Regions from separate parts of the Hyphomicrobium sp. 99 genome, predicted to be linked through region 1. Evidence: predicted binding sites of a transcription regulator. Region 1 holds the regulator's gene; each other region holds the start of a gene.
What was found. Region 1 encodes PhoB, which activates phosphate uptake and scavenging genes when phosphate is short. Its sites were predicted from a motif close to TGTCATNNANCTGTCAT; they were not measured.
Positions count from the first base shown of each region.

Region 2: the regulator PhoB is predicted to act here: its motif matches at 3,538-3,554, upstream of ppk2 (polyphosphate kinase 2).
Region 3: the regulator PhoB is predicted to act here: its motif matches at 5,400-5,416, upstream of G359_RS03100 (ceramide glucosyltransferase).
Region 4: the regulator PhoB is predicted to act here: its motif matches at 6,441-6,457, upstream of G359_RS16055 (UDP-2,3-diacylglucosamine diphosphatase).

Region 1 is NZ_KQ031382.1:3,686,165-3,694,147, reverse strand. It holds gene G359_RS17810 (thioredoxin domain-containing protein) at 1-287, opposite strand, end outside; gene G359_RS17805 (DUF1007 family protein) at 413-1,063, opposite strand; gene G359_RS17800 (zinc ABC transporter substrate-binding protein) at 1,255-2,214, shown strand; gene phoB (phosphate regulon transcriptional regulator PhoB) at 2,237-2,944, opposite strand; gene phoU (phosphate signaling complex protein PhoU) at 2,979-3,692, opposite strand; gene pstB (phosphate ABC transporter ATP-binding protein PstB) at 3,735-4,520, opposite strand; gene pstA (phosphate ABC transporter permease PstA) at 4,517-5,368, opposite strand; gene pstC (phosphate ABC transporter permease subunit PstC) at 5,371-6,354, opposite strand; gene pstS (phosphate ABC transporter substrate-binding protein PstS) at 6,450-7,505, opposite strand; gene G359_RS17765 (ATP-binding protein) at 7,887-7,983, opposite strand, start outside.
Region 2 is NZ_KQ031382.1:368,655-376,637, forward strand. It holds gene G359_RS02130 (GlcG/HbpS family heme-binding protein) at 188-592, opposite strand; gene G359_RS02135 (YggS family pyridoxal phosphate-dependent enzyme) at 766-1,446, shown strand; gene G359_RS02140 (hypothetical protein) at 1,576-2,514, shown strand; gene ppk2 (polyphosphate kinase 2) at 2,563-3,489, opposite strand; gene G359_RS02150 (aldo/keto reductase) at 3,602-4,627, opposite strand; gene G359_RS20690 (C40 family peptidase) at 4,968-5,564, shown strand; gene G359_RS21010 (hypothetical protein) at 5,832-5,957, opposite strand; gene G359_RS02160 (GNAT family N-acetyltransferase) at 6,231-6,827, opposite strand; gene zapE (cell division protein ZapE) at 7,115-7,983, shown strand, end outside.
Region 3 is NZ_KQ031382.1:569,958-577,940, reverse strand. It holds gene G359_RS03120 (APC family permease) at 1-1,079, opposite strand, end outside; gene G359_RS03110 (type 1 glutamine amidotransferase) at 1,405-2,124, opposite strand; gene G359_RS03105 (alkaline phosphatase family protein) at 2,306-4,141, shown strand; gene G359_RS03100 (ceramide glucosyltransferase) at 4,178-5,332, opposite strand; gene G359_RS03095 (hypothetical protein) at 5,471-5,734, opposite strand; gene G359_RS03090 (sulfate ABC transporter substrate-binding protein) at 5,892-6,896, opposite strand; gene G359_RS20835 (hypothetical protein) at 7,107-7,277, opposite strand; gene G359_RS03085 (hypothetical protein) at 7,274-7,501, opposite strand.
Region 4 is NZ_KQ031382.1:3,315,071-3,323,053, reverse strand. It holds gene groL (chaperonin GroEL) at 1-412, shown strand, start outside; gene G359_RS16085 (glycosyltransferase family 32 protein) at 684-1,484, shown strand; gene G359_RS16080 (hypothetical protein) at 1,541-2,221, opposite strand; gene G359_RS16075 (hypothetical protein) at 2,473-3,171, shown strand; gene G359_RS16070 (hypothetical protein) at 3,357-3,539, shown strand; gene G359_RS16065 (class I SAM-dependent methyltransferase) at 3,556-4,218, opposite strand; gene G359_RS16060 (BtaA family protein) at 4,215-5,459, opposite strand; gene G359_RS16055 (UDP-2,3-diacylglucosamine diphosphatase) at 5,559-6,368, opposite strand; gene G359_RS16050 (hypothetical protein) at 6,649-6,882, opposite strand; gene G359_RS16045 (CCA tRNA nucleotidyltransferase) at 6,980-7,983, opposite strand, start outside.

The DNA of each region.
Region 1 (7,983 bases):
GTCGGCACGATGTCGACCGCTGTATTGAAATCGAGGTGATCGGTCTCGACGTCGTTAACGTCGACGAAGCGGACCGGCATCTTTTTCCCCTGCTCGGAGGTTTGGTATGCCGGCAGCACGTCGCGCCGGAATATCTGGCAGTATATGCAGCCATCCGCTTCGACGACGATGAGCTCGAACGTTCTTTCGGGGTTGGCCGCCGTTTCCGTGTCGAGGCCGGCGCGCGACGCTGCCGCCGGAGACAGCAAGAGCACGGCGGAAAGTATCACTCGGATAATCGTCGGCATGATGGGTCTCGCGCACGCAAGCAACCCGACATTTTTAAAACAACCGCGTCGAAGCCGATCTCCAAAAATGAAGAGCTAGTTAATTCCAGTCACAAATCGAGACGGGGGCTGTCGGCTGGCTTCTGTCACGACTTTTTACAGGAAATCGCGACGGTCTTGTATGAGCCGAAACCGATGGCACCGGCACCGAACTGCTGCGCCATGGCATCGCCGAGCTTTTTCGCCTGTTCGTCCTGCTTCTCGGCATCGGGATCGATGAGCGTCGCGGCGCATCCTTCAGGGGCGGATGCAAGTTTGACGGCGTCGGTTTTCTCGGGCTGGAAATCGATGAAGTAGGACGGGTCGAAGACTGCAAACGTCAGGCTCTCCGCGCCGGGGGCAAGAGGCTTGGCGAGCGGCAGGTGGAAGTAGAGGCGCAGGACGCCGTTCGTGTATTCGAGGCGCGCATTCGTCGGCGGGGAAAATTCGAGCTGATTTTCGCCGAGCTTTGCGACGGTGAAATAGTTGAACTCCTTCAGGCCATCCATGTTGACCTTCAGAAGGTCGGCCAGTTCGCTCTGGTCGTACTTGCCGTCGTTGTTCGTATCGAGTCCTTCCAGCGCCATCGATGTGTAGGAATCGTCGAAGGTCCACGAGTGGTCGACGCCGGTAACAGCGCCCTTGTCGTAATCGACGGTCAAAACGTAGGTCACCCACATGTGCGGATGAGCCGAGACCGGAACAATCATGGCCAGTATGGCAACGGAGATGAAAGCCGCGAGGCGGTAAGACTTCATAATTTCGAGCACGCTTCGCTCAACCCTTTTATCTAATGCCGGTCGAATCGCCGGACGAACCTAACGGACGCACACCGACCCGGCGAGATTGCGACACGCTATCGGCTATACGGCCTAAAGGGTTGCGACAACGCTTGCGCAAATTCCATAATGGTTGTTATATTATACGCATCAAATGCAAGGAAATGGGCATGATCTGCAGGTTTGCCGGATTTTTTGGGGTTTTTCTTGCGTTGGCGAAAATCTCTGGCGCGGCTGCGGCTGAGACGCCAAAGGTCGTTGTTACGATCAAGCCGATCCATTCGCTCGTCAGCCGGATCATGGACGGCGTCGGCGAGCCGCAGCTCATCGTCGAAGGCTCGGCTTCGCCGCATACCTTCACGTTGAAGCCCTCGACGGCACGGGCCATTCACGATGCCGATGTTTTCGTTCGCGTGTCCGATCAGCTCGAACCCTTCACGCGGAAAATCGTAACGTCGCTGCCTTCGAACGTCACGGTGTTGACGCTCGCGGGGGCGGATGGTGTGACGCTTCTCGATCAGCGTCAGGGTGGCACTTTCGAGAAGCACGAGCATGGGCATGAAGAAGCTGCCGGCAAGGCGGAGGACCATGACGACCATGACGAAGACGGCAAGGATGGGCACATCTGGCTCGATCCGCAAAACGCCAAGGCCATCGTTACCGACGTGGCGAAGACGCTCGAGGCTCGCTATCCCGAGCATGCCGATAAGATCAAAGCCAATACCGCCGCTCTTATCTCGGACCTTGATGCTCTCGACAATCAGCTGACGACGGAACTCAAAGCCTCAACGGGGAAGCCGTTCATCGTCTTTCACGACGCGACACAGTATTTCGAGCATCACTTCGGACAGAAGGCTGCGGGCTCGATCACCGTCAGTCCCGATGTGCCTCCAAGCGCCAAGCGGTTGACTGAAGTTCGGCGCAAGCTGTCGTCGCTTGGCGCTGTTTGCGTCTTCACCGAGCCGAACTTTCAGCCGAATCTCGTAGCCGCCGTGACGGAGGGAACGCACGCGCGTTCCGGAACGATCGATGCCGAGGGGCAAATGCTCACCCCTGGGCCGGGTCTTTACTTCGACCTCATGCGCGGCGTCGCGCACAGTATTTCGAATTGTCTCAACGGGCAGAGCTGAGCCGTTCGATGCCGGAACGGCTTTACTGAGCTTGGGCTTCGGCTTCGCGGCCGTCGAAGACGTATCCAGCACCGCGGACCGTGCGGATCGGATCGCTTTCGTTGCCGCGGATCAGAGATTTCCTGAGGCGTCCGATATGAACGTCCACCGTTCTCTCATCGACCTCGGAGGACTGGCCCCAGACGCGATCGAGTAGCTGGCTACGCGACAGGACGCGGCGCGGGCTTTCCATGAAAACTTCAAGCATCCGGTATTCGGTCGGGCCGAGACGAACTTCGCGGGGCCCGCGCGTCACCTTGTGGGCTCCGCGATCCATCGTGATCTCGCCGGAAACGAGGATATCGCTCATCCGCTCCGGCGACGCGCGCCGAAGCAGTGCCTTGATCCTCGCCATCAACTCCTGGACGGAGAAGGGCTTCGTCACGTAATCGTCGGCGCCGGTCGTCAGCCCCCGCACGCGGTCGTTTTCTTCACCGCGGGCGGTCAACAAAATGATCGGCAGGCTCTGCGTCTCGGAGCGATTGCGAAGGCGCCGGCACAACTCGATCCCGGAGATCTTGGGGATCATCCAGTCGAGTATCGCGAGATCGAAACTTTGCTCCGACAGAAGAAGCTCCGCTTCCTCTCCGTCCCCGGCTTGCACAACGTCATAGCCTTCGGACTGGAGATTGTATTTCAGAAGTTCTGCGAGAGGCGCTTCATCTTCGACGACGATAATCTTAGCTGGCATGGTCTTTGGTCAGTGTTGCTTCAGAGTACATTTGTCATTGACGCGGCGTGATCAGCGTCGACGACGTCTTGTCGCCCTTCGGCCGATCGTCTGCGATGGGGACGCCGTGTACGAGGTAGTAGACGTTCTCGGCGATGTTGGTCGTGTGGTCGCCGATGCGCTCGATGTTCTTGGCGCCGAACAGGAAGTGCGTGCAGATGCCGATATTGCGCGGATCTTCCATCATGTACGTCAGCAATTCGCGGAACAGCGAATTGTACATGGCGTCGACCTGCTGATCATCGCGCCAGACCTGCATCGCTTTCTCGGCGTCGAGCGCGGACAGCGCATCGAGGACGTCGCGGAGCTGGGTCTGCACCATCTCGGTCATGTGGCGCATGCCGGTCATCAACGGCTTCGGATAGGGCTCGTCGGCGATTGCAAGAGCACGCTTGGCGATGTTCTTCGCAAGATCGCCGATGCGTTCGAGATCGGCCGCGACCTTGATGACGGTCATGATGTGGCGAAGATCGTTGGCAAGCGGCTGGCGCCGCGCGATCATGACGATGACCTGCTCTTGGAGCTCACGCTCGAGCTGATCGATCATGACGTCGTCGGATACGGCCTTTTCGGCAAGTTTTGGATCGCGACGCTCGAGTGCATCCATGGCCTGAACGAGAAGCTTCTCTGCGTAGCCGCCCATCTGCGCGATGCGGCGATCGAGAAGTCTCAGCTCATCTTCGTAGGACTTTACGGTGTGTTCGCTCATGGTCTCAATTCCTAAAATCGGATCTTGGCTTGTGGCCACGCATTATCCGAAGCGGCCGGTGATGTAGTCCTGGGTCCGCTTGTCTGATGGGTTCGTAAAAAGTTTTTGGGTGACGCCGAATTCGACGAGTTCGCCCAGATACATAAAGGCGGTACGCTGAGAAACGCGGGCGGCCTGCTGCATGTTGTGCGTCACGATGGCAATCGTGAACTCGTTCTTCAGGTCGTCGATCAGCTCTTCGATCTTCGCAGTCGAGATCGGGTCGAGCGCCGAGCAGGGCTCGTCGAAGAGTATGACTTCAGGACGGATGGCGACGGTGCGTGCGATGCACAGGCGCTGCTGCTGGCCGCCGGAAAGGCTGAGGCCGCTCGAGTTGAGCTTGTCCTTCACTTCTTTCCAAAGCGCGGCCTTCTCGAGCGCGGATTCGACCCGTGCATCGACTTCCGACTTCGGAAGACGCTCATAGAGGCGAATGCCGAACGCGATGTTTTCGTAGATAGTCATCGGGAACGGCGTCGGCTTCTGGAAAACCATGCCGATGCGCGAGCGGAGAAGGTTGAGGTCCTTCATGTCGAGAATGTTCTCGCCATCGAACATCACCTCGCCCTCTGCGTGCTGGCCCGGGTAGAGGTCGTACATGCGGTTCAGAACGCGAAGCAGCGTGGACTTACCGCAGCCCGACGGTCCGATGAAGGCAGTCACCTGCCGCTCATAGAGCGGCAAAGAGATATTCTTCAGGGCAAGGGTCGAGCCGTAGAAGAATTTCAGGTTGCTGACCGAGATCTTTTCGGTAAGCCCTGTGTCCACATCTTTCGACATCAAGTTCATTGCTGCGTCCTCGAAGAGCTTAACCAACGTGCGGCGATGCTAAGTGTCAGCACGGCTGCGGTGATGAGTAGTGCGCCAGTCCAGGCGAGGCGCTGCCAGTCTTCGTAGGGGCTGAGCGCGTACTGGAAGATGACGACCGGCAAGCTGGCCATTGGAGCGTTGAGATTGGTGCTCCAGAACTGGTTGTTCAGTGCGGTGAACAGGAGCGGCGCCGTTTCTCCGCTGACGCGTGCGATTGCCAAGAGCACACCAGTGATCATGCCTGCACGAGCAGCCTTATAGGCAACCTTGCGGATGACCAGTGACTGGGGCAGTCCGAGCGCCGAGGATGCTTCCCGAAGCTGGTTCGGAACCAGAAGCAGCATGTTCTCGGTGGTGCGAACGACCGTTGGAATGACGAGAACGGCGAGAGCGGCTGCGCCGGCGATCGCGGAGAAATGACCCATCGGGCGCACCAGCAATTCGTAAACGAAGAGGCCGGTGACAATGGATGGCGCGCTCAGGAGAATATCGTTGATGAAGCGGATCACCGACGAGACTTTGCTGTAGCGGCCGTACTCCGCGAGATAGGTGCCTGCGAGAATGCCGATCGGCGTGCCGACGACAACGCCGGCGATCGTCATGACGAGGCTTCCGGCGATTGCGTTCAAAAGGCCACCGTCGCTGCCTGGCGGCGGTGTCATTTCGGTGAAGACCTTGGTGCCGAGACCGGCAAAGCCTTTGTAGACGAGCGTCGCCAGAATGACGCCGAGAATAGTCAGGCCGAGGCCCGAGGCAGCCCAGCACAGCGCAACCGTGATGCTGCTTCTGATACGGCGGCGGCGGTATTTCGCGCGATCTAACGCCATGATTATGCTCCCGCCTTCTTCTCGATGCGCATCAACATGAGGCGGGCGAGAGCCAGGACGATAAACGTGATGAAGAAGAGGATCAGGCCGAGGGCGATCAACGAGGATGTGTAGATGTCGCCGACCGCTTCGGTGAATTCGTTGGCGATGGTCGCTGAGATGGTGGTTCCGGGAGCCAGAATGGACCCGGAGATTCGATGGGCGTTACCGATGACGAAGGTGACCGCCATCGTTTCGCCGAGCGCGCGGCCGAGGCCGAGCATGACGCCGCCGATGATGCCGACGCGCGTGTAGGGAATGACGACGTTGCGAACGACTTCGCGAGTCGTCCAACCCATGCCGTAGGCCGCTTCCTTCAAGACCGGTGGAACCGTTTCGAAGACGTCACGGCAGACGGCGGTTATGAACGGAAGGACCATCATTGCCAGGATCAAGGCAGACGTCAGGATGCCGATGCCGTAGGGCGGGCCGGCGAATAGCTGATTGAGGACCGGTACGTTCTTGAACGTCGCGATCAACTCCGGCTGGACGTAGCGCTGGATGACGGGTGCGAAGAAAAACAGGCCCCAGATGCCGTAGATGATGCTCGGCACGCCGGCCAAAAGCTCGATCGCGATGCCGATCGGACGGCGAAGCGCCATCGGGCAGAGTTCGGTCAGAAACACGGCGATGCCGATGCTGATGGGCACGGCGACGAGCATCGCGATGACCGATGTGACGACCGTTCCATAGATTGGAGCGAGGGCGCCGAATTGCTCGGTAACGGGGTTCCAGACTTCGGTCGTGAGGAAGCTCAAACCAAACGTTTGGAATGCGAGATATCCGCCTAGAACGAGAGAGGCGAAAATCGCTCCGAGAAGAATGAGGACGAAATACGCGGACGACATGGTCAGGCCGCGGAAGAAGACATCTGTCGTGCGAAGACCTTCGAGAACTTTGCGCCGAGCTGTCGCCGCAGCTGTCGCTTGAGAGTTAGCGTCTGCCATGAAGGTCAAGATATCGCTCCGGACTAAGGAAAACTCGGCATCTTATAAACAAATCGAGAAGCGCCCGCACGGAGCGCTTCTCGTCGTTCTGTAGATTAGTTCGAGAAGACCGGCTTGTTGTCCTCGCCGACGACGCCTTCCCAGCTCTTCTTGACGAGAGCTACGACGCTGTCGGGAAGCGGAACGTAATCAAGCGCTTCGGCTTCCTTGCTGCCGTGTGCATAGGCCCAGTTGAAGAACTTCAGGGCTTCCTTAACGGCTGCGACGTCCGTCGGCTTCTTGTGGATGAGGATGAACGTCGGGTTGGTGATCGGCCAAGATTCGGCGCCAGCCTGCTCCGTCAGGATCACGCCCATACCGGGAGCTGAAGTCCAGTCTGCGCCAGCAGCGGCGGCCTGGAAAGCAGAGATCACCGGAGCAACCGTCTTGCCGTCCTTGTTGACCAGCTTCGTGTAGGAGAGCTTGTTCTGCTTGGCGTAGGCGTATTCGACGTAGCCAATCGAACCCTTCGTCTGCATCACGTTGTTGGCGACGCCTTCGTTGCCCTTGGCGCCGAGGCCGACGGGGAACTGGACGGACGTGTTCGAGCCGATCTTCGCTTTGAAGTCAGCGCTGACTTTCGAGAGGTAGTTCGTCCAGACGAACGTCGTGCCCGATCCGTCAGAGCGGAAAACAGCGGCGATGGCGTCCGAAGGAAGCTTCACGCCGGGGTTCAGCTTCTGGATTGCCGGGTCGTTCCAGGCGGTGATTTCGCCGAGGTAGATCTTTGCGAGCGTCGGGCCGTCGAATACGAGTTCGCCCGGCTTGATGCCTTCGAGGTTAACGACCGGGACGATGCCGCCCATGACGGTCGGGAACTGTACGAGGCCGTTCTTCTCGAGGTCTTCGCCCGAGAGCGGCTTGTCGGTCGCGCCGAAGGTTACAGTGTTGGCTTCGATCTGCTTGATGCCGCCGCCCGAACCGATCGACTGATAGTTCAGTCCAACGTTCGTCTCTTTCTTATAGGTGTCGGCCCACTTGGCGTAGATCGGATAGGGGAACGTAGCGCCGGCGCCGGAAATGTCCGCCGCGTTGGCGGGAGCGGTTACGGCAGCCGTCGCGGCGAATGCCGCAAAAAGCGCCAGAAATGACTGTTTCACTGTGGTCTCCATTTGTTGAACGGCGGGCTAAGAGCCCTCGCCACTCCATTGCCGAGCTGAGCTCGGCCCGCACTCTCTAGTCCAGTAAGGTCACGGCTATGTGAAACGTTAATGCCTTGTTTTAGAGAAACCTTTTCCTCGGCACTCTCGTCTCAGGCAGCAGTGGTTTCGGGTCTCTTAAATCGGTTCCCGTCAACTCATGCTAGTTACGAGCATTAGTCTTAGGAGCGCCGCGTCCTTCCCCAAGGCGCGCGGTGCGGTGAACTCGGCATACTGAAAGTGGAAGCCGCATAGCGGCGTGCTCTCAAAATACTTTCGTCCCTCACCGGGGACACTTCTAGCGATGAGACGCAATAGATTTGTGACAGTGCAACCGATTGATAATGAATTGTTTTATTTGTAGGCTGGCAGAATGACATCAAAAGTCGTTCCTTTGCCAACCACCGATTGGACGGAAAGTTCTCCTTCGTGGCGGTTCAGGACGTGCTTA
Region 2 (7,983 bases), 3.3 Mb from region 1:
TGCCCCATTTAGGCACAAATCAGTGCATGTTGGAGTTTTATGCCCTTGAGCAGCGCGTGTCGAGGCTAATATGCACTAACAAATATAAAAACGGTGCATGTTCTGCTTAACATGCACCGCCTTAGGGACCGTATTCCAGAATGTGCACTAAGATATGATAAATTAGTGCATATTAGTAGCAGCAGCTCTAGCACGTATGCGCGCTGGCGCCTGCTTCTGCGACGGACTGATCTTGCACGCCGCTGCCACCGGAAACGCCGATCGCGCCGATCACTTCGCCCTTCGAATCCTTCAACGGAATGCCGCCGGCAAAGATCATGACGCGGTCGTGGTTGGAAACATGGATGCCGAAGAACTGGTCCCCCGGCTGGCTATTCTCGGCCAGTTCCTTCGTCGAAATGTTGAAGGCCCGGGACGTGAACGCCTTGTTGATCGCAATGTTGATGGATCCGAGCCATGCGCCGTCCATGCGGATGTGCGAGATCAAGTTCGCGCCTTCGTCCACCACAGCGATGTTCATGGGCTGACCGATTTCTTTAGCCTTTTTTTCTGCAGCGTCGATGATGCGGCGTGCGTCGGCGAGTTTCAGCATAGGGGATGCTCCTCGAGTTTCAGTCTAAGGTTAGGGGAGTGAAAATGACGGTTAGCGAAGTCGGATTTGTCGATCCGGGCCTTCTATATGGAAAGCCCGCGCGGAATTGCGACACTTGTTCCTCGTGGGCGGGAATGTCTATGGGAAAGGCTTGAGACCAACGAGGAACGCGCGTGCAACAGAACGACTATCAGGAAAGCGCAGTCGACAGGTTAAAGCGCGTAAACGACGAGATTGCTGCGGCCACGAAATCATCAGGCCGTAACGCGGACAGCGTTCAATTGGTTGCAGTTTCGAAAACTTTCGATGCCGAGGCCATCCGCCCGGTCATCGAAGCTGGGCAGCGGGTATTCGGCGAAAATCGCGTCCAAGAGGCCGAGCGCAAATGGCCGCCGCTCCGCGCCGAATTCCCTGACGTCAAACTGCACCTCATCGGCCCGCTGCAGTCCAACAAGGCGAAGGAAGCTGTCGCGTTTTTCGACGCCATCCACACCATCGATCGCGAAAAGATCGCCCGCGCCGTCGCCGACGAAATGGCCAAGCAAGGCCGCAGCCTCGATCTCTTCGTTCAGGTGAATACCGGCGAAGAGCCGCAAAAGGCCGGCATCATGCCGCGCGAAGCAGAAGCCTTCGTCGCGTTCTGCCGCCAGGATCTGAAACTCGATATCAAAGGCCTCATGTGCATTCCGCCGCTGGAGGAAGAGCCCGCAGTGCATTTCGCGTTCCTCGCGAAGCTCGCAAGCGAACTGGGCCTCAAAGGCCTCAGCATGGGCATGAGCGGCGATTTCGAAACCGCAATCGCCTTCGGCGCGACGCATGTCCGTGTGGGTTCGGCCATTTTCGGCGGTCGCTGATCCGTCTTTCCACGGCAATTTTGCTCGCAATCGCAGCGATGCGCGATCGCGGTGCTACGGTCCTCAAGTGATTCGCTCGAGGCTGTACCTCGAGGTGTGAGCGTTGACGCGCGCGAGGTAAACTCCACCATGACTTCATCTGCTCAGAAAAAAGATATCGCCGAGACTGAGGCCAACACCGCGGCTTCGGATGCAGCGAATGTCGCGCGCGCGGAAGTGCTCGAGCAGGCGAAACAGGAGGAAACCTCCAAAGCCAAGACTGCAGTATCGAAGCTCGAGAAGAATAAATCCGACGCGACGAATGCGGCGCGCAAAACCTGGCACGACTTTCAGGTTGAGGTCTGGATCACGAATTTCAATTCGTACGAATTCGGCTTCTGGAAGAAAGAGCGCAATCGCGGCAAGTCGCGTCAATTCACGACCGACATGGACATCTTCGCAGAGATCATCGAGAACGGTCAGCGCACCGGAGTTCTGGGCTATCGCAAGGAGCTCTGGAATGGCGCGACGGGTATGGACAAGCGTCTCGTCTTCAAGCTGTTCTCCGAGACTTTGAATTGGAAAGCCAGCATGGACATGATGCTGGGCCGCTCCATGCAGCAAACGCTCGCGGCCGGCGGCATGCCGGTGATGTCGTACTCCATCAACACGAGTCCCGACGATTACATCGTCTATCTCGAGCGTTCGGCGCACAAATGGCCGCTGATGCCTGAGAATTTCTCATTCTTCCTGATGGAAGGCGGCGAGCCGAAATTCTACAGGTTCCGGCGCGATTTCATCAATCTCGGTGGCGACTACACGCTCATCGATCAGCACGGCGAGCACGTCGGCCACATTGATGGCGCCATCTTCACCATCGGCGGCAGATGGCGTTGCAAAGTGCGTGGCGATCACGCCGATCCGCGGCTGCTGATGGTGATGAAGCTTTTCACCGGCATGATCGTCTTCAATGGCGGTGCTCGCCGCCACGTCAGGAAACTCGCGCGCGATATTCATGACGGGCGCCTGAAGCCCGACATTCAGCGTCAGGAAGCCGACCTCTATATGAACCCGCGCCGCATTCGCTAACAGTCGGCTTTACGGCGCGGATTGATGCGGGAAGCGGCGCGCCGCCGACTAGTAAATGGCAGGCACGTAAAGATCGTCGGGAACGGGCGCGCGACTATAGTCAGGATTATGCACGCGCTCCGGCAGCACGACGGACGCGCGCGGCACATCTTGGTACGGTATTTGGCTCAGCAGGTGATGAATGCAGTTGAGCCTCGCCCGCTTTTTGTCATCCGCATGGACGACCCACCAGCGCGCCTCGGGAATATGCGTATGCTCGAGCATCGCCTCCTTGGCCTTGGTGTAATCCTCCCAACGCCGCCGCGACTCGAGATCCATCGGCGAGAGCTTCCACTGCTTGATCGGATCATGGATCCGCATTTGGAATCGCAGATGCTGTTCGTCGTCGGAAATCGAGAACCAGTATTTGATGAGCGTGATTCCCGAGCGCACCAGCATCTTCTCGAATTCCGGAACTGTGCGGAAGAATTCCTCAAGATCGGACTCCGTGCAGAAACCCATGACGCGCTCGACGCCCGCGCGATTGTACCAGGAGCGATCAAAAAGCACGACTTCGCCGCCTGCCGGAAGATGCGGCACGTACCGCTGAAAATACCACTGTGAACGTTCCCGCTCGCTCGGCGCAGGCAATGCGACGACCCTGACGACACGCGGATTAAGTCGTTGCGTGATCCGCTTGATCACGCCACCTTTGCCGGCGGCGTCACGACCTTCGAAAATGACGACGACCTTGGCCCTGGTATTGACGACCCAATCTTGAAGCTTGATCAGCTCACGCTGTAACCGAAAGAGTTCCTTGAAATAGACTTGGCGATCGACGAGGCCTGCCGCGCCATCGCGATCATAGCCATCGAGCAACCGCTCAAGTCGCCCGTCGTCCATTTCCATTTCGAGTTCTTCGTCGAAACTGTCGGCAATTTCCGCTTCGATACGCGCCAAATTCGCCCGCTCGCTTTTTTCGTGCTCGTCGATCATTGCTCTATTACCTGCGCCGGAATTTCCCGCGATCTTTTCGCGAGCCAGATGACAATGCCGTGACAAGCCCCGGCGTAGGCGAAGCTTGCGGGTAGGCGTCGCTAGCGGAATTCTAAATGGGCAATGGATTGCGTTCAGTGAAGCCCGCTTGATGCCAATAGGGATAGGCTTTCGCTGTCTCGCTCGCTGCATCGAGCTTCTTGATTTGCTCGGCCGTGAGATTCCAGCCGATCGAACCGAGATTGTCCTTCAATTGCTGCTCGTTCCGCGCGCCGATGATAACGCTTGAAACGGTTGGACGATGGAAGAGCCAGTTGAGAGCGATCTGCGGAACGCTTTTTCCGGTTTCTTTCGCAATCTCATCGAGGGCATCGACAACTTTGAACACGTGCTCGTTCGGAACGGGCGGACCCTGCTCGGCCGTCTTGTGAAGACGACTCGTTTCCGGCAATGGCTGTCCGCGTCTGATCTTGCCGGTGAGACGTCCCCACCCGAGCGGGCTCCAAACGAGCGCGCCGATCCCCTGATCGAGTCCGAGAGGCATGAGCTCCCATTCGTAATCGCGGCCGACGAGCGAATAGTAGGTTTGGTTCGCGACATAGCGCGGATAGCCGTAGCGATCCGCAACCGCGAGCGACTTCATCAGATGCCAGCCCGAAAAATTCGATACGCCCACGTAGCGAATCTTCCCCTCACGGACGAGTTGGTCGAGCGTCGAAAGAACTTCCTCCGCCGGCGTTAAAGCGTCGAAGCCGTGCAGTTGAAAAATATCGATGTGATCCGTCTGCAGACGTTTCAGCGCTTGTTCGCACGTCTTCAAAAGATGGAAGCGTGATGATCCGACATTGTTCGGCTCATCGCCAAAACGGAACGTCGCTTTCGTTGAAATGAGAACCTTCTCACGGCGGCCCTTCAAGGCTTCGCCGAGCACGGTCTCGGAATTTCCGTTCGAGTAGATATCAGCTGTATCGAAAAGAGTGACGCCGGCATCCACGCAGAGATCGACCATGCGCCGGGCTTCTTTGACGTCGGTCGAACCCCAAGCGCTGAAAAATTCGCCCGAGCCGCCGAACGTCGCTGCACCGAAGCTCAAGAGTGGAACAGTTAATCCGGATGCGCCGAGCCGACGGTGTTCCATTGCGTTCCCCTGTCCATTTGATCGTTAATGAGGCGTCTGCATGCGGAGCGTTGCCGCAGCGGTGATGAAAAAAACGCCGGATACCACGTGAGAAATTGATCACATATCGGGGCGTTCCGTACGCAAACTTCACAATTTACTCGACCAAAGGTAGCGCACGGACCTTTCCGGCAATTGGTTTATTTGCCTTAACTTTTTAATAAATAAAAGCAAATCCCCACACGCGCGTCAGTTGTACCAAAATAAGACGATATGCCGCGCGTCGAATCCTCCCTTGTTTTCGCCCCATTACGACGCTTCGTGCGCCCCGTTTGTGAAGACAAGTGAAGGAGTAGTTAGTATGCGATTGAGTTTAATCGCAGTGGCGATGTGCTTGGCCTGGTTGGCCGGAATGACATCGGCAGAGGCACGCCCCTATCACGGTTACAAGGGTGACCGTTACGAGCGTACCCATAAGCATTCCGCTAGCAAGCGGCAGTACACAGCCCGCTACGCATCGCGTAGCCGCTCTTCTGTCCATCGTCAGTATTCACACCGTAGGTCTGGATCTGGTTACGCGTATCATTCGGGAACGCGTCGTCACTATGCCAATAGCGGCAGTGGCCGGCGTCATTACGCACAAGGCCGATCCTACAGCGGACGCAAATTTGCGTCGGCTGGCGGCGCCAGCCTTGGTGGCAAACCGCGCGCTTGGTGCGGTTGGTGGATGCGTACGCAGTTGGGCGGAGGTCCGGAATACAATCTCGCTGCCAACTGGAAGCACTATGGACGTCCGAGCGGACCGCAGGTCGGTGCCGTGGTCGTCTGGCCGCATCACGTCGGCATGATCACCGGCCGTTCATCCAACGGCCAGTGGATCGTCAAATCCGGCAACGACGGAAACGCAGTGCGTGAGCGGCCGATGTCGGTCGCCGGCGCCGTGTTCCGCGCGGGCTAATGGCAATATGGGCAGGTCGAGAAATCGGCCTGCTCATTTTCACGGAGTTGATTGAAAGCCGGAGGCAGCCGTTCGTTATTCCTGAATAGCCCACCCGATATGCTCCATTCCGCTATCGATATCGGCAAAAAATTATGGCCGGTGACGCTTATCGCTGTCGCCCGGCCATTTGGGTAGAAAGGGGCGCTGGTAGAGCGCCCGTTCGCCATTTGCATTTGCGTCCGAAGGCTAGGTGCCCAGTCCAGCGCTTCGGGACGCGAAATGGAATTAGGCGGCCTTCTTCTTTGCCGTCTTCTTGACTGCCTTCTTGACAGTCTTCTTAGCGACTGCCTTCTTGGCGACGGGTTTCTTGCGCTTCGCAACGGTCTTTGCTGCCTTAACTGCCTTAGCCATAGTTTTAGTCTCCCTCTAGGGTTCGAATCAGCTCGAACTTCCCAAACATGAGCAAATTCGAGAGCTTTGTAGACGGAGAAGTTTGAAATCGCGGGCAAAAAGGCGTTTATTAACGCAAACTGTTGCGCGAATGACTCAATTTTTCTTATTTTTCGACGCCTATTGGTCTTTCGACCGACTCGAAGACGCGAATTACGGCACTGCATTCATCGAGTTGCGCCGCAATTGAATCAATTTGAATTGCCCAATTCGCCCTCCAACCCGACTTCGCAATTATATTTCTGCTGCTCCTCGGAGGCGTTTCTGCAGATCGAGCGCAGAGTACAGGTACGTCATCGGCTCATCCAATAATTCACCGACCCACGACTGGTAGTCTGGCTCTTTTGGAATGATGTCGGCGATGACGGAGCCATCCTCGATCTTGATCTCAGCTCCATAATGACGAGCAATCGCTTGCATCTTTGCGTTATCGGGCAAGCACACGAGAATGAGATGGCGCAGTCCGCGATTACGTGCGGTGCGTATCACGCGGCCCATCAGCTGCGTCGCGATCCCGCGATTGACGAACGGCTTCTCGACCGAGAATGCAACCTCGGCTCCCGAGCCATGCATAAGATTGTCTGGACGCAATTCCGCGACGGCGCGCAATTCGCCTTCGACGAAATAACCGAACGTCACATTGCCGAAATCGCCGGCGTGCGAGGCATATCGCGTGATGAAATCATCTGAAACATCGTGACCGAAACGGCGGTGGCGCGCTTCCGGGTCGAGGCGATGCAAATGTTCGGCGAGCAAGTAGCTTTCGCTGGTCAACAGTCGCCGAACGAATCCAAGTTGCTCCTCGCTTGATCCATGGGCCTCTTTCAACATTCATCCAGTCTCCTCGTCATGCGCCGCGCCGCCGCGCGCTAAGCGCTTGTAACGTCCCTGAAAATGGGAATTTATCGGCCCGAAGCGAGAGGAAATGCTGCACAGCAGCATTGCGTTTTTAGGCGACGGATAACGCAGATCCCTGTGCTTCTCGCCCTCAAGCGAGCCTTGGCAGTTGCCGGCGGATCTCGGGGCGGCAATCCGCCCAATCCAATTCGCCGCGGCGATCTCTGTTGCGTCTCTTGCATCCGGCCGACTACCGAGAGTGGGTCACTCATGGGGGCCGGATGGCGACGATCATTGATGGATATAATCGGCGGCTCGCCGAAGGAGAGATCGAGCCCGACGCGGCGCAAGCAGCACTGGCAGTACGTCTTGACGAACTCGATCGGGATCTAGCGACCTACCGGCCGAAAACTGGCATGCTCGCGAAAGTTTTCAGCAAGGCGCCCACCGCTCCGAAGGGACTTTACATTTGGGGTTCGGTTGGCCGCGGCAAGACCATGCTGATGGATCTCTTTTTTGAAGAGACGTCATTCGAGCCGAAACGGCGCGCCCATTTCCACGAATTCATGGCCGACGTGCACGACCGTATCGGCGAAGCCAGAAGGACCGTCGATGGCGATCCGATCCCGCAGGTCGCGGAAAGCATCGCCAAAGAGGCGCGGCTTCTATGCTTTGACGAGATGCATGTGACGGACATCGCCGACGCCATGATCCTCGGCCGGTTGTTCGAGGCACTGTTCGCATCCGGCACCGTCATTGTCGCAACATCCAATGCGCGGCCGTCCGAACTCTATAAGAACGGGCTCAATCGCCAGCTATTCTTGCCCTTCATATCGGCGCTCGAACAGCAGGTCAAAGTGATCGAACTCGGTGCGAAGAAGGATTTCCGCCTCGATAAGCTTTCCGGCGCGAAGCTTTACTTCTACCCCATCGATGGATCGGCGAAGGCCGCGCTCGATGCACACTGGAAGCGGCTGACGGGCAACCATCCGGGAAAACCGCAGTCGCTCGACGTCAAAGGCCGCAAGGTGCGAGTACCGATGGCCTCGATGGGTGTCGCCCGCTTCGACTTCGCGGACCTGTGCGACCTGCCATTGGGCGCAAACGACTACATCCACATCGGCCACGCCTTCCACACCGTCATTATTGA
Region 3 (7,983 bases), 3.1 Mb from region 1:
AGCGCGACGAAGACTTGCTTGATGAACGCGTTGCCACTCGCGACCATATTCGCCATGGCATCGGCTACACCTGTGCCGGCAACAATCCCGGGATCTTTCATCCCTTCGACGCCGAGAACGCCTTGAAACGTAAAGGGCACCAGGATGTAGAGCAGAAGGCAGAGAAGTCCGGAATAGAAGATGGCCTTGAACGTATCGGTTCGAGGGTTGCGGAATTCCCGGGTGTAGCAGATTGCGGTTTCAAACGCGTAGGTCGACCAAGCTGCGATGAACATACCGCCGAGAAAGAGTGTCCATCCTACGTTACCGTCGGCCCCAGGGAGATAAGGTCCTGCCACGTTCTCGGCGTGGAACTTGCCGTTGAAGAGCGGTACGATGCCGACGATCAGCATCGGGATGATGACGAGAAGGCCGATATATTTCTGCGCATTGGCCGTGCCGAGGATGCCTCGATGCTGAATCGCGAACACGATCAGCATCAGTATGGCGCCGATAAAGAACGACGAGTTGAAGTTCAGCGTTCCGAGACCCGGAATCGCCACGCTCAGCGCATTAAAGGATTGGATGGCTGGCGTGTGGACCGCAGTTACGGCTGTGATCGCGTCCGCGGCTGCCTTCCCCGTATTGGCGGGATCGGCGAGCCAAGCGATGACTTCGGGCGATTGATCCGTAAAGAGCGGGATCGGCGCCACGGCGTTCAAAATATAGCCTGCCGCGATGGCGCATCCGAGCGACAGTACCGGCGACCAGGCGAACCAATTACACCAGACGGAGAGAGGTGCGATCAGTTTCGAATAGCGAAGCCAGGCGGTCGCGCCATAGACCGAGGCGCCACCGGATTTATTGGGGAATAGGCCGGCGATTTCCGCGTAGGTGAAGGACTGCACAAACCCCATGATCATGGAGAGTGTCCAAACGACGAAGGCGAGCTTTCCCGCGGTGCCGGCAATGCCGCCGATCGAGAACAGGACGAGCGCGGGCACGCCGCTCGCCACCCAAAATGCACCGCGCCAATCGATTGCTCGATGAAGTGTGTTTCCGGAAATGTCCCCAGCTTGTTTTTCGTAAGTCGCCGTCATGCGTATCCCCCGAGCTTGATTTTCATCAGTGGGCAAAACGAGAAGCGCCACGAACCGGGTCTCCGGCGCGTGGCGCTAAGCGAGCAGTCGAATTTCGAAAATTTTCGCGCGCCTGGGACAACACCAGACGCTGCAGGCATTTCTGCCCGCTATGGCTCCGGTTCGTTGCGCGGTGTCCAGGACGGACATGCGAACCTCTGTACCAATCGCAACCAATAACCCTGTAAAACTAGGGCCTTTTTAGCGTATCATAATGATCATTGAACGCAACGAATTTGCCAAATTGCCAGTCAAATTGTTTTCTTAAGACGATTGCTGCAGTCGCTCAACGAGAGCGAATTTCGCGCATGAAGTTGCGATAGAGCTTTTGTGCGTTTGCAGCAAAATTTGACGCATGAGGCTTCGCAGTCTCGGCCATACGCGGCAGCGCGCCGGGTCCGTGCGTTCGCTCCAGAGCCTCAGCGTAAGCCGGAATATTACCCCAATCGGCGATCGTATTTTCCTCGACCTCAACGTGATACTGCATGCTCCAGGCGTTTCGACCGACGCGCATTGCCTGACAGGGACAGATGTCGGATTTAGCCAGCACCACCGCGCCTTCAGGCGGCTGAGCTACACGCACAGAATGCCATTGGACCGCTTTAAACTCGTTCGGCAGATCGCCGAACACCGGATCGCTTGCGGCTTCCGGCGTCAACGCAATGTCGAGGATTCCAATTTCCGGCGGGCGCTGCGGGCCACATGTGCCACCCAGTGCATCTGCGAGGAGCTGGTGGCCAAGACAGAGCCCCACGAAGGGACGGCCCAAATCGCGGACCCAGCGCCGGATCGCGCGCTTCTCCTCGATTAGCCAGGGATGTTCTTCGACATCCCATACGTCCATCGGTCCGCCCATGACCCAAAGCGCATCATAGTTTTCGAGCGGCGGGATGGTCTCTCCCTCGTCGAGTTCAACCGCGTCCCAGGAAATGCCGTCGGCGGCGAAGAATTTGCGAAAGATGCCCGGATGCTCACAGGCGATGTGTTGAAATACGAGAAAGCGCACGAGCCCCCCAATGCATGCTGCGGAGTAATCCCTGTGGCATAGTAGAGAAAAAATTTCCACCACCAAGAAAGTGGCGCAGACGCGATGACGAGCGACATGAGGGAGTCATCGCCGAGCGCTAGATTCAAATGTTCATCGTTTCCCGGACCAATTTCCGGGCGTCAGTTCGAGTGAGGGTTAAATGTCAGCAAAGCAGCTCATCTCATGCGCAGTTCTCGCCGCATTTGCGAGCGCGGCGCCAGCCGTTGCTGATGGCAGCCGGCATAACGTCGTGCTTTTTGTTCCTGATGGATTGCGGGCCGGCATCGTGACGCCCGAGACTGCGCCGACCTTCGCCGATATCCGGGACAAGGGCGTCAACTTCGTCAACAGCCATTCGCTGTTTCCGACATTCACGATGCCGAACTCGAGCGGCATGGCGACCGGTCATTATTTGGGCGACACCAGCATTTTCGGAAATGTTCTCTACGCGGGCTTCCCGATCCGCACGGCTGCTTCGGCGCGCATGGCGTTCATTGAAAACGATGGCGTTCTTGGTGACATCGACGAGCATTTTGCCGGCAACTTCATCGACGAGGAAACGATCCTGCATGTTGCTCATCGCGCGGGTTTCAACACCGCTGCGATCGGCAAGATCGGTCCGACACTCGTGTTCGATCATACGTCTCGCGACGGCGGTGAAAGTGTCATCGTGGACGATGCGACGGGAACTCCCGCAGGTATTCCGCTCACCCCTTGGCTGAGCGATGGCCTCAAAGCGGCCGGTCTGCCATTGGAGGCTCCGAGCCGGTTGACGAACAAAGAAAGCGGAAATTTTCACGAGCCCGGCACCAAGGACGCCAATGTCGTTCAGCAGGGGTATTTCACTGCGGCGCTGACGCGGGTCGTTCTGCCGAAGTTCAAAGCTGACGGAAAACCATTCGTCGTTGTTTTCTGGTCGCGCGATCCGGATGGAACGCAACATAACCAGGGCGATAGCCTGTTGAAGCTCGAACCGGGCATTAACGGACCGACGTCGATGGCAGCGATCCGCAATGCGGACTCGAACCTCGCAGCAATCCGGCGGACGCTCGATCAACTCGGTATTTCCGAGACGACCGATATCGTCGTCTCCGCAGATCACGGATTCTCGACGATTTCAAAGCAGAGCGAGACGAGCGGCGCCGCCCGGGCGAGTTATGCCGATGTTCCCCCTGTCATGCTACCGCCGGGATTTCTCGCACTCGATCTCGCTGCGGCGTTGAACTTGCCGCTGTATGACCCTGAGAATACGAACGCGAAAATCGAACCCGGCAACCACCCCAAAGTCGCAGACGGCTTGATCGGTGAAGATGCCAATGCACCGAAGGTGGTTGTCGCGGCGAACGGCGGATCGGACCTCATCTATATTCCGAGCGGTGATCAAGAACTGGCGCAGAAGACAGTCGATGCGCTGCTGGCTCAGGATTATGTCAGCGGCCTCTTCGTCGATGACCACCTGGGGAAATTCCCGGGGACCTTGCCGCTCTCGGCGATCAACCTGCAGGGTTCGTCGCTGATGCCGCGGCCGTCGATCGTCGTCAATTTTAAAAGCATCTCAACGGGATGCGCCCAACCTGAACTCTGCACGGCAGAGGTTGCCGATACGGGTCTCCAGCAAGGGCAGGGAATGCATGGAAGCTTCAGCCGTGCGGATACGGCAAATTTCATGGCGGCGTTCGGACCTGATTTCAAGAAGGGCTTCGTCAGCGCGTCGCCCGCCAGCAACGCCGATGTCGGCCGCACCATCGCGACGATCCTTGGCTTGATTCCGGAAAGTCATGGCAAGCTTGTCGGGAGAACGCTTGGCGAAGCTTTGACAGATGGCTCTGTGCCAACGTGGGAGCGTAAGACGCTCGTCTCCGAACCGTCGTCGTCGGGATTACGGACGATCCTCAATTACCAAGTTGCGGGCGAAACGAAATACTTCGACGCGGCAGGCTTTGAAGGACGCACGGTCGGGCTCGTGCCGGATGCCGCGGTGGCTCAGAAGAAGTAAGGACCCTCTCTCGGGGTCGGGTCCTGCCCCCGCGCTCTACACACTCGAATTGGCGATCGGGTTGCTAGTGTCGGATTTTGCGACGCTCATGTCGTTCCCGCGCCAAACGAACGTATCTCCGGCCCAACCCTCGACCCAAAGAAGAGGGAGCAGCGCATCGCGCAGCATCCACGCGATGGGTGACTGCCATTTCATGTGCCAGCCGGCCACACGCGCCAAAAGCGCTTCGGAGCCGAACCAAACGGCAAGCAGCGCGAAGAACACCGGCACTGGCTCGAGACCGTAGCCCGAAGCCGCGGCAACGCCGGCTGCAATTGGCAGCGTGGAGCCGGTAAGAATTTCGGGCGCGTAGAAAATCGGGAACGTTACGCGCCGCAGCCTCGCCCAGCGCACCTGGCGCGCCCATACCTGCGCCGCGGATCGTGGACCCAACGGCTGTTCGAATGGGCGGTCGACGAGGCGCACGCTGAGGCCATGAGAGCGGACGATCTTCGTGGCGGCGGCGTCTTCGGCGATCTCTGCGCCCAGAGCTACGACGCCGCCAGCGTCATCGAGCATATCGCGGCGCCAGAGCATCGATTTGCCTTGCGCAAATCCGAGACCGACCGTGTCGGCGGCGCTTTGCCAGCGTGCCTGATAAGTATTGAGGAAAGCACATTCGAGTTCGGCCCAAAACCCTATCGGATGGCTTCCGACGGGCGGAGAGCAGACGAGGCCGACGTTGGGTTCGAAGCTGCGAAACAGATCATCGAGATAGGTCTTCGGCATCAAGACATTGTTGTCGGCCAGGACGATCCAGGGAAACCGCGCGGCCGCCCATCCCTTGACGATGTTGTTGAGCTTCGGATTGCTTGTCGGCCTGTCGTCGCCAATGAGTAGTTTCGCTTCGACATGCGGATACTGCGCGATCAAGTTTCTGACGAATGGCACCGCGAGGTCGTCCTCGCGAGCCGCGCAAAAAATGATTTCATAGCCGCTGGCGCCAAGCTCGAACGTCGAGCGAAGCGTCATTTCGTCGAAGTGGTCGCGACCGCAAACCGGGCGGATGATGCTGACGGGCTCGACACTCAATCCGCGCTGCCGGGAGCGGGATGAAGCAACGCGGAATAATGCCAGAGTGATCGTTACGAGATGTGTGGCAGTCGCCACTGCGCAGAAGACCAGAGCCGCCGCCGTTACGAAATCGGCCATCTCACCTCCCTGGTTAGCAATTCCATTGCTGCATTCCAGGATTCAGTGAAATTTCGACGACAGTTGTGCGACGGCCGCATGACACAAGGGGAAATCAACCCTCAGATTGTACCCGGGGCGGCGTGCGCGCAATCCTGCTTAGGTTTTCGGACGTGTGCTGGAGAAACGCTGAGCAATACTCGTCAAAAGATAAGCTCCGAGGAATGCTCCGACGATGAGACCGATCACCGAGGGGAGGCCGTCATTAAGATTGGCCGCAAGCAAACCTTCGTAGGCGATGGCTGCTCCGATGAGACCACCGAGCGCCGCGATGACGGTATTGAATACTCCGCGCAGCGATAAGCCGTAGAGAACGCCGACAATCAAGCCCGGATACATCGCCGGCCAAAAGTGATCACCCATCGCTCATCCTCCCCGTTCCAAACGTCTTGGCGACGCCAAAAAGCGCCAGCGGCCGCGACGCTTCTAGCAGTCATTCGGCCCAAGGACGAGGGATTGTGATCGAAGAGGAGCAAGCCGCGCGCGATGTCGCGGCTTGCTCAGGACGTGCCGAACCGGTTCAGTTCTGCTTGGTCGTAATTTGATCGTAGACGCCGCCATCCGCGAAGTGCGTCTTTTGCACGGTCGCCCATGGCCCGATCTTGTCTTCGACCGAAAAGGTTTTGATGGCCGGCAGGTTCGCTTCCTTCAGTGCAGCTTCGCTGCGCGGGCGGAAATGATGCTTGGCTATGATCTTCTGCGCGTCATCCGAATAAAGGAAGTCGAGATAAGCCTTCGCGACATCGGCTGTCTTGCGCTTCTCGACGACCGTATCGACGATTGCTACCGGCGGGGCCGCTTCGACGCTGAGCGACGGATAGACGACATCAAAATTTTGCCCATCGACCTCGGCCTTGATGAGTGCGGCTTCGTTTTCGAACGTCACCAGGACATCGCCGATGGCGCGCTGTGTAAAGCTTGTCGTGGCTCCACGTCCGCCGCCGTCGAACACCGGAACGTTGGCGAAGAGCTTACCGACGAATTCGCGCGCCTTGTCTTCGGAACCCAGTTTATCGAGCGCATATCCCCAAGCCGCAAGATACGTATAGCGGCCGTTGCCAGACGTCTTCGGGTTGGGGATGACGACGGAGATGCCGGGCTTTACGAGATCACTCCAATCGGCAATGGCCTTTGGGTTGCCTTTGCGGACCAGAAAAACAGTCGTTGTCGTATAAGGCGCGGCGCCGTGCGGGAATTTATTCCGCCAATCGCTAGAAACCACGCCTTTGCTGACGAGGAAGTCCAGGTCCGTCGGTTGATTGAGAGTGACGACGTCAGCCTCGAGGCCTTCAGACACGGCTTGCGCCTGCTTCGTCGATCCCCCGTGTGCTTGCTTCACTTCAATGTCGTTGCCTGACGACTTCTTCCAGTTCGCGACGAATGCCGGATTGATTTCCTTATAGAGCTCGCGCGAGACGTCGTAAGAAGCATTCAGAATGCTGTTTTCGGCGAACGCTCCGGGCGATACCGCCACGAGAAGAGCCGTCGCCAAACCAAGTCGCGATACCACACGCCCGATCGTCATATATTGATCCCCTTTTATATTATCGGAGCACTTCGTCGCTTATTTCAAAGCAGCACGAAGCAGAGAACGAACAAAAAGTCACAAGCTTTTCTACCTTGGAAAAAAGAGACCGGCGGCCGATGAAGAGCCACCGGTCTCAAGGTTCCCGTCCGCAGAGTGCGAGCAGGTCCAGGGAGGAAGTTGCGCTATCAAGCCTGCGTGCTCAGCGCGTTAGAAGTCTGTCGACGGCCCGACCGGCGCCAGTGACGGAATCGGATCGGGATGCCAGTCGCGATCCGCCACCAACGTCAAGTGCCGGGAGGGCGCTGGCGTTGTTCGCAGGTCGACACCCCGATTTGGCTCAGGATGCGAGCGGATGGCTTCGCTGATGTGTCCGCTCATAGCGCGAAAGCCTCCTGAGCGCGGGCCGAGATTCGCCGGCGACGCCGGCTTGCCAAGTGGGCGATTGCCGCCCGTTCGGCGAGAAGAGGATTTGCGAAGCGGCGACCTTCGAGAGCACTGTATTCATTCAGTGCCGCATGAAAGAGATATTCGCGTTCACCTTCTTCACGGATGATAAGTCCGGCTTGGTCGTCGCCGACCTCAATGACGTAGGATTTAGACATGGCTTTGCTCTGCCGGCCGTGGCCAGCGTCCTCTAAATTGCGATTTTTTGATTGAAAGGGCTCAGGCGGGGCTGCGTGATCTCAACAGCAGCCGGCCATACACATCGAGGCCTTCATCGCGCAACACGGGGACAGGAAGCAGAGGTCAACGTTTTTCATAGCGGTCTCCAATGCGGAGCCCACGAGGAATTCGTGGGTCTTAGCGTTTGATGACGCGGCGCAAGTCGCCTTCGAAATCACCGCGGCCGACACAGCAGCGTGTCGACGAATGCATCAAAGCCCTGATCCCCTTGCGGGGTCAAATAACAAGAACTTCGATACTTATCAGGACGTGAAGTCCGTCGTCTCAATGGTCAGGGGGCCTGCTTGCGAAGCGATCGGCCAGCGCTGCGGACAGGCTTCATTATAAAAAGTCGTGTCATTTGAGCGGATACAGCCCTGACCGCCATCTTTTCCAACTGCTCGTCGATTAGCTGGGTATT
Region 4 (7,983 bases), 370 kb from region 1:
TGGCGGCGGCGTCGCTCTGCTCCGTGCAGGCAAGGCCCTCGACAAGCTGAAGCCCGAGAACGACGACCAGAAGGTCGGCATCAACATCGTTCGCAAGGCTCTGCAGGCTCCGGCTCGTCAGATCGCAGCTAACGCTGGTGAAGATGGCTCGGTCATCGTCGGCAAGATCCTCGAGAACTCGACCTATGCGTTCGGTTACAACGCTCAGTCGCACGAGTACGGCGATCTCTTCGCCCAGGGCGTCATCGACCCGACGAAAGTCGTTCGTTGCGCACTGCAGGACGCTGCTTCGGTCTCGGGTCTCTTGATCACGACGGAAGCGATGATTGCCGACGTGCCGAAGAAGGACTCTGGCCACTCGCACGGCGCCCCCGGCGGCGGCATGGGCGGCATGGGCGGCATGGACTTCTAAGGAAGTTTTGGCCTCCGCGCCGTGCAACTCCCTCGAGGAGTTGTCCCCCTCGGCGAAGTCAGAAATCAGAAAGCCCCGCAGCGATGCGGGGCTTTTTTTGTGAGCGAGAATTTTAGGAGGGTCGATGCCTCAAATGAGCAGAGGCGGAAGCGGGTGAATTCCAGGTTTTCCTCAAACATTTGCTCGCGGAAATATGCAGACGCGGATTGTCATTTGTTCAAGGCCGATTCTCGTGATTAATCCGTAGTCAAATATTTCGCGGAATTCTTTGATGCTTTTTTCCTTTTGGTCCGGTCACGTGACCTGGATGGAGCGCCTTTGCGTTGCGTCGGCGAAGGCCATTGGTGAAGATCTCATGGTTTTCACCTATGACAACCGGGAAAAATTGGCAGCCAAGCTCGGCTGCCGCGTTCTCGATGCCGCCTCGATCTTCAGTACCGCCAAAAGAGACGAGGTTCTCGGGTTGGGCGTCGCGCACCTTTCCGATTTCTTTCGGCTCGAGGGCATCGCGCAAGGATGCGGGACCTGGACCGATCTCGATGTGATCTTCATCCAGCCGCTTCCAAGATCCGAATATGTGTTCGGTTGGCAGAATGAGGACCGGATCGGCAATTCCGTTCTTCGCCTGCCGCCCGATAGCGAACTTCTCAAGCGATACCTGGCTTTTTGCCGGAAGCGGCCGATGCATCGTTTTGTGATGCCCTGGATGCCGTGGCCGACGAAATGCAGCCGGCTTATAAAAGGCATTGGCGCTGCGGCAGTCGGCGTTCGTCTTCCTGCGCCCAAATACGGACCGGCGGCGCTGACGTACTTCGCGGAGCTTTGCGGGGTCGATCGCCTCGCGCTCCCCAGGGAGGTTCTTTATCCGATCCCGATCAGAGGGCCTGCGATCACGCGCGTCTTCGAGCCGGGCTTCATCGAGTCGCTCATCACGCCTGAAACGGTCTGCGTGCATCTCTGGCGATCTACGTTTGAAGGCCGCAACGGACTTAGCCTGCCGAAATCAGGATGGCTGGCCGAGCGGGTGGAAGCGTTGTTGCCTTCAGTGAAGGAGACGGTGGGGCTTGGTTAGGGGTGCGCTTTGCGGGCCTATTCAAGCGAGAGGTATTTGCCTCGGGACAATGCTTTTCACCAATTTTCCGCCGCTCGTCCGTAGACGGCTTCTGTAATTGAATCGTTCAGCTGAACTATCGCCTGCGCTCCGTCGCGGATGATGGTAATCAAAACATCCCCCTCCGTGTAATAAAAATGCGTCAGGCCGTCTTTGCTTCGACCAAATCTCACTCCCACGGTAAAGCGGCCTGTAATCGGCTGGCCGATATCAAGCTGAGAGATTAATGGGAAGCCTATGCGAGCGGCGTCTCCCGCTTGAACTTCCAGCACACCCTTAGGTAACTCCATTCTCTCCGGGGACCTTCCTTGTAAGGTGATGGAGCCTCGTTCGATCTTCATGAAAAGCGGATGAATGGAACGGTTCTCCAGAAATCCTGCCAAGCCGACGACGTATTTGTTTGTCGCCGTATCGTCCCCTATGGAACTCGGCGACAGGTTTTTGAGCCGGAAAGCACGCTCAATCGAATGCGTCCGCATGTATTCGGTGACATGGACGAATGCGATTGCGACGAGGCAAGTGGTAGTCACCGCGAAGAAGAGTATCTGATACCAAGGGAGCTGGAAGGAGTTGGTCCAGGCCAGGAATGCACTCATCGCTCCCGTTCCAAAAGCGAGAGTGAGGAGCCACCCAAACGCTTCCCACGCTTCTTTGAGACGAGAAAAGAACCCCCAAGGCTTAACCGCTGGTCTCGACATCGGATCCCCCACGTGACTCCTGGCGACCCTACCGCGCCAGAGGCATGAGGGGAATCTCTCCACCCCCTAACTGGCCAGTGCTCAATTTATAGCTGTGTACAGTCTGTCGCACCGGTTCGCGGCGCGCAGAATTCCTGTACATTTATTCTTGCGCATTACTGCAAAATCTGAAGACGAGCGTCCGCATGAACAGTCATGCGCAGACGAAGGGGATGCTTTTTCTCTGAACACCAAGACAAAGGGAAGAATAGATGTCGGCCGATATCCTGTCCAAGCTCAAGACCTTACACGACGATGTTCGAGCGCGCATTGAGGCGTCGTCGGACTTCAAAGCCATGAAAGCCGTCGAAAGAGCTATCGGCGAGCTTTCGGAAGTAATCAGTCCATCTGCTGCTGCAGAGGCGCCAGCCGCTGCCGCTGAACCGGCGGCTGAGGCAGCTCCGGAGGTTGTGGCTGAGGCGGCTGCTGAAGCCGCTCCAGAAGCCGCTGCAGAGGCCGTAGAGGCGGCTGCTCCAGCAGAAGCTGCCGCAGAGGGGGCTGTCGCGGAAGCCGCTCCTGAGGCAGCTCCGGAGGCTGCAGCCGAGGTGGCCGCTGAGGCTGCTCAAGCGCCAGCCGAGGTCGCTGCCGAAGAGGCACCCGCGGCCGAGGCATCTTCTGAGGCGCCGGTCGCCGAAGCTGTTGCCGAGGAAGCGGCGCCAGCATCTGAGGCTCCGGCGGAGGAGGCTCCGGTCGCGGAAGCTCCTGCGGCTGAAGCTGCAGCTGCCGAGCCGGCTGCGGAGCCTGAGGCACCGGCAGCGGAAGCTGCTGCGCCTGAAGCGTCTGAGGCAACGGAAGCACCAGCGGCTGCGATCGAAATCCCAGCTGAAGACAAACCGTTGGTCGCTGCGATCGTCGCCAATGGGGCTGCCGGGCCTTCAGAGGCTGCGACTACAACTTCAAGTGCTTCTTAAAGGATCTTTGGGGTCACTCTTTCGACGGAAGCCCCGGCAGCGAGAGCCGGGGCTTTTGCGCGGGTCTTAAACGGGGCTGAGCTGGTGAACGTGATGGGGAACCTCATGGGCGGTTCCTGATTTGAGGGGATTGAGAGCAGACGACGAAGTTCGTCGAACATTGGAATAGCCGAGGAGGCTCAGCCATGAATGCGGTCGAAATCCATGATCATGCCCGCAAGCTCTATGGATCTCACGGACCCAAGGCGCTGGCGGAGGCGGCGGAGATGGTGCGGCGGTACGCTCAGACCGGAGATAAGAAGCTCGCTGACGATTGGCGGCGCATTGAATCTGCGCTCAGGGAGCTGCGCGGGCCGGGCCTCAGCTGAGCGTCAAAGAAGCCGATCAGATTTTGGCGCCGATGCGCGCGAGCGCGGAGTAATCGAAGCGGCCCTGACTGAACGCTGCCGTTCGGCCATGGTGTTTTGCGGCTTCACGAACGACGCTTTCGAGATCAAGCCGCGGTGTGACGCTGAAACGGGCGAGCCATGCGCGCATGGCGCTGCGCGGAAGCTTAGGCATCGATTGCATTGTGCCGAAATCGACGATGTGCAGTTCTCCACGCGGGGCGAGCTGCAGGATGGCGCGGTCGATCACGGCTTCCCAGGGCGGAATCATCGACAGCGCGTAGGAAATGAAAATCCTGTCGAACTTTTTGACGCCGAAGAGTTCCGCCGCGGAAAACGTCGTGGCGTCGGCCTGCGCGACCGATATGGCATCCCGGGCGGGGCTGCGATCGATGGCGGCGCGTGCCGTTTTCAGCATCTCTTCGGATACGTCGAGACCGTAGAACTGCACGGCCGGATAGAGGTGCGCGGCGCGCAGCAGGTTGCGCGCCGTTCCGCATCCGATCTCGAGCACCGATCCGGCGACCGGCGGCCTGATCTCTTCAATCAGCTGATCGCGGCCGAGGAGATAGTAGCGGCGCGTCAGATCGTAGATGTAGCGCTGGTGGCGATACATGCCATCCATCGCGCTTGCGGCCGTGTCGGTCATCGCAGAGGTCATGCGGTTTTGACGTAGAGGTGGAAGCCGCCGTAGATCGCGGACCGATCCTTGTTGTGGATCTCGGCCGATTTCGCGGCGTCGTAGGTCCACTGGTTCAGGATGGCATCCGAGACGCGGCCGGGGAGAATGCTTTCCTCGCCTGCGGTGCGGAAGATGACACGGGCGCCCGCGCGAGCCGTGCGGGTGATCTCACGCCAGAGCGAATTGAGCGCGGCGTCGTCCATCCAGTCCTGTGCGTCGAGCAACACGTAGCGGTCGAGGCTGTCTGCCGGTTCGTTCGACAGGAAGCGGATCATGTTGTCGTGGACGACGTTGACCCGGCCGGCGCGGGCCTTGACGGCCATGAAGTTCGACTTGTCGAGGTAGGGCGGGCAGGGGCCTTCGCCTTGTGCCGCGTAGCTGCGGCCGAACGCCTGCCAGGCGAAATAGTTGTCTTTCAGATCGAAGCCGGTTGCCAAGCGCTCGGCGCGTTCCTTCAGAACATCGGCCATGGTGCGGGTGCCCCCGTTCGACAACGCATCGTATTGCACCGGCGGAATGCCCAAGCCAAAGAGCGAGGCGCGGTTCGATGTGATCCAGCGCAACACGGGATGATCGAAGGCGGGGGCGACTTCGCGGGCGAAGATTTCGCGCTGCTCGTCGATGTTGCGGGCATCCAGAATGCGTTTCGGGTTTGCGCCGAACACGCGGGCCGCGAGATGTCCGGTGGCGATGAATCGTCCGAGCAGTCCGTAGTGATAGAAGTTGCGGGCGAAGCGCGAGATGCGGCGGCGGCCCGTCAGATCGCGGCCTTCCCAATAGCTCCGCGTATCCGCGTCGAGGTGCTGGGCGATGAGATCGTTATAGAGCGCGACATTGCGGCGGTCGTTGGCGGCGCCGAAAAAGCGAAAGAACGTTGCGTGGTTCGGCAGGTGCTGAGCGGCGGCAAGTTTCAGCTTCAACAGCGCGATGTGCGTTTCGTTGAGGTCGATCGCGTAAATGCGGGCCGGGTTCGCGGTCAGGTAGCTCATGACGTTGCAGCCGCCCGAGGCAATCGTGAGCATCCGGCTTTGCGGCGTGAGTTCGAGCGCTTCCATATCGGCGCGCGGATCTTCCCAGATCTGCGGATAGACCATCGAGCGGAATGCGAACGTGAAAGTGCGTTCGAGTATGCCGGCCGGGCTCAAAGCGCTGTTCTGGTGAACTGCTTCGCTCAAGAGATCGGAACTCGTCGGCTCAAAAACTTTGGCGGTGGCGTTCAAGGGAGATCTCCGTTTTGTTTGTTTTGGGCGACACGCGTTCCGCGTGCCGGCCGCCCAAAACGAGGGACGACACGCGAGCCGGCCGCCCGAAACTCGCAACTATGCCGCTTCGATGAACCAACGGCCTGAAGGCGCCTGCGAACCGCGGGCGGCCAGATGTTCCTTCCAACGGATGATTTCGAATTGGCCGTCGAAGCGCTCGCCTATGGCGGTGCAGCTTTCGACCCAGTCGCCGCAATTCAGGTAGTGGATGCCGTCGATCATGCGTTCGTTGGCGTGGTGGATGTGGCCGCAGATGAGGCCCTGCGTGTCGCGGCGGCGGGCTTCGCCGGCGAGAGCTTCTTCGAACTCGCCGATGTAATTGACGGCGCTTTTCACCTTGTGTTTCAGGAACGCCGATAGCGACCAGTGTCCGAGGCCGAGCATGCGGCGCATGAAGTTCAGCGGCACGTTGAGTGCGAGGGCGGCGTCGTAGGAACGGTCGCCGAGGAACGCAAGCCAGCGGGCGTAGCGAACGACGACATCGAATTCATCGCCATGCAGAACGAGATAGCGCTTGCCGTTGGCGCCTTCGTGCACGGCATCGCGGCGAAGTTCGACGCCGCCGAAGTTCATGCCGGTATAGTCGCGCAAGCCGTCGTCGTGATTGCCGGGAATGAAGACAACGCGCGTACCCTTTCGCGATTTGCGTAAGAGCTTCTGCAGGACATCGTTATGGCTCTGCGGCCAGTGGGGACCGCGGCGCACCTTCCAGAAATCGACGATATCGCCGACCAGATAGAGGTCCTGGCATTCGACTGTTTTCAGGAAGTCGAGAAGAGCTGTCGCTTGCGAATTGCGCATCCCGAGGTGAATGTCGGAAATGAAGACGGCTCGGTATTCGAGGTGTTCCGGGTTCGGTGCGCTCAAGGTCGGCCCCCAGTCAGTACGCTTCCCATAAAAGCGACTAAGCTTTCATGTAAAACGTAGGACGGGATTCATGTTACAGGCGTGTGACGAAGGCCTGCGGCAGCTTCAAATGCGAGTTGTAAAAGTTAGCGCTAGCCTGGATTTACCAAGACCAGTCGATGAAATCTGTAGCTAGGCGAGGCTTTTTGTCGGCGCTGGGTGAATCCGCTTGCGCGGAGCCGGCCAAAGGCGGGACCGCCGGGCATGGAGCTAAAGCTCGCCCAGCGGCTGACCTTCAATTCTACAGCTCTATGCGTTGGGAGATCCGTTCCCACGCAAACAACAGAGCCGTGTCGATGGCGCCGACGATAAGAAATGCCAGCGCGATCGGATACGTCGATGATTCAGGCAATCCCAGATCGACTCCGCGAGTCGAAACGGCGAGTGCTGAGATAAGGCTGAGAAGAGCTAGAATAGCGAAGACAACTTGGACGAACTTGAGCGAACGCTCGCGCTCGGGACCGATGGTGTCCATCAGGGCATTTCCTCAACGCAATACAAACGGCTGACCCCGCAACGGTGGGGAACTTAGCTTGAGCAAAAGCCAACGTGAAGTGAAATTTGATGCTTAGCTATGCAAGTGCCTTCGCCGCCAATAGTTTCAGCACGTTGCATTGTTGTTCGGCATCGGTCGGGAAATTGTTCCCAATCCACCAGCTTTCGAATGCTTTAAGAATGCCGCCGAGGGCCGGTCCCGGCGCGACGCCAAGCGCGATCACGTCGCTTCCTGAGACAGGCAATTTCGGAGCTTTCCAGCGATCCGGCAGCAGCGCTCTGGCGCGCCAATTGGGGGCGTTGGGAGATGCTTCAGTGCGCGCCCAGGCGAGCATGACCGCCCGCTTGAAGTTTTCCGGGCCGAGCCGGTAGAGGGCGGCGCGGCCTGTCGCTTCGGGTGTTTCCGGATCGATGCCCGGTTCGCCGGTGAAAACAGCGGCGATGCGCGATGCTTCTGCATTCGAGAGCCTGAGCTGCTCGGCGAGGAACCTATCGTCGCCCGGATGAATAACGGCGAGCGCGGCCAAACGCGTTATCGGGTCCGGTGCTTCGCCGAGAGCGGCTTCGATTGCGACGAGCCGCGCGAAACGATCAGGCTCGATGCGCGTGCGGATCGCGAGTTGCAAGATGCCGGCTTTGTACATGACGTCGAGCGCTTCCGGCGCGCCCGGCGCTGCGAAGAGCTTCAGCATCTCGGCACGAACACGTTCGGCGGAGAGAAGAACCAGGCCTTCCTTCAACTCGTCTGCGGCTGCGAGGCCTGTCGGATCGATCTGGCCATTTCCGTATTGAGCGCTGAAACGGAAGAAGCGCAGAATGCGAAGATAATCCTCGCGTATCCGCTGTTTTGCATCGCCGATGAAACGAACGCGACGCTTGCGTAAGTCTTCGAAGCCACCGACCGGATCATAGAGAGTTCCGTCGGGATCACAGTAGAGTGCGTTGATCGTGAAGTCGCGGCGCGAGGCGTCTTCTTTCCAGTCGTCCGTGAAGGCAACGACCGCGTGCCGGCCGTCGGTCTCGACGTCGCGGCGGAGCGTTGTGACTTCATAGGATTGTCCGTCCGCGACGACTGTTACGG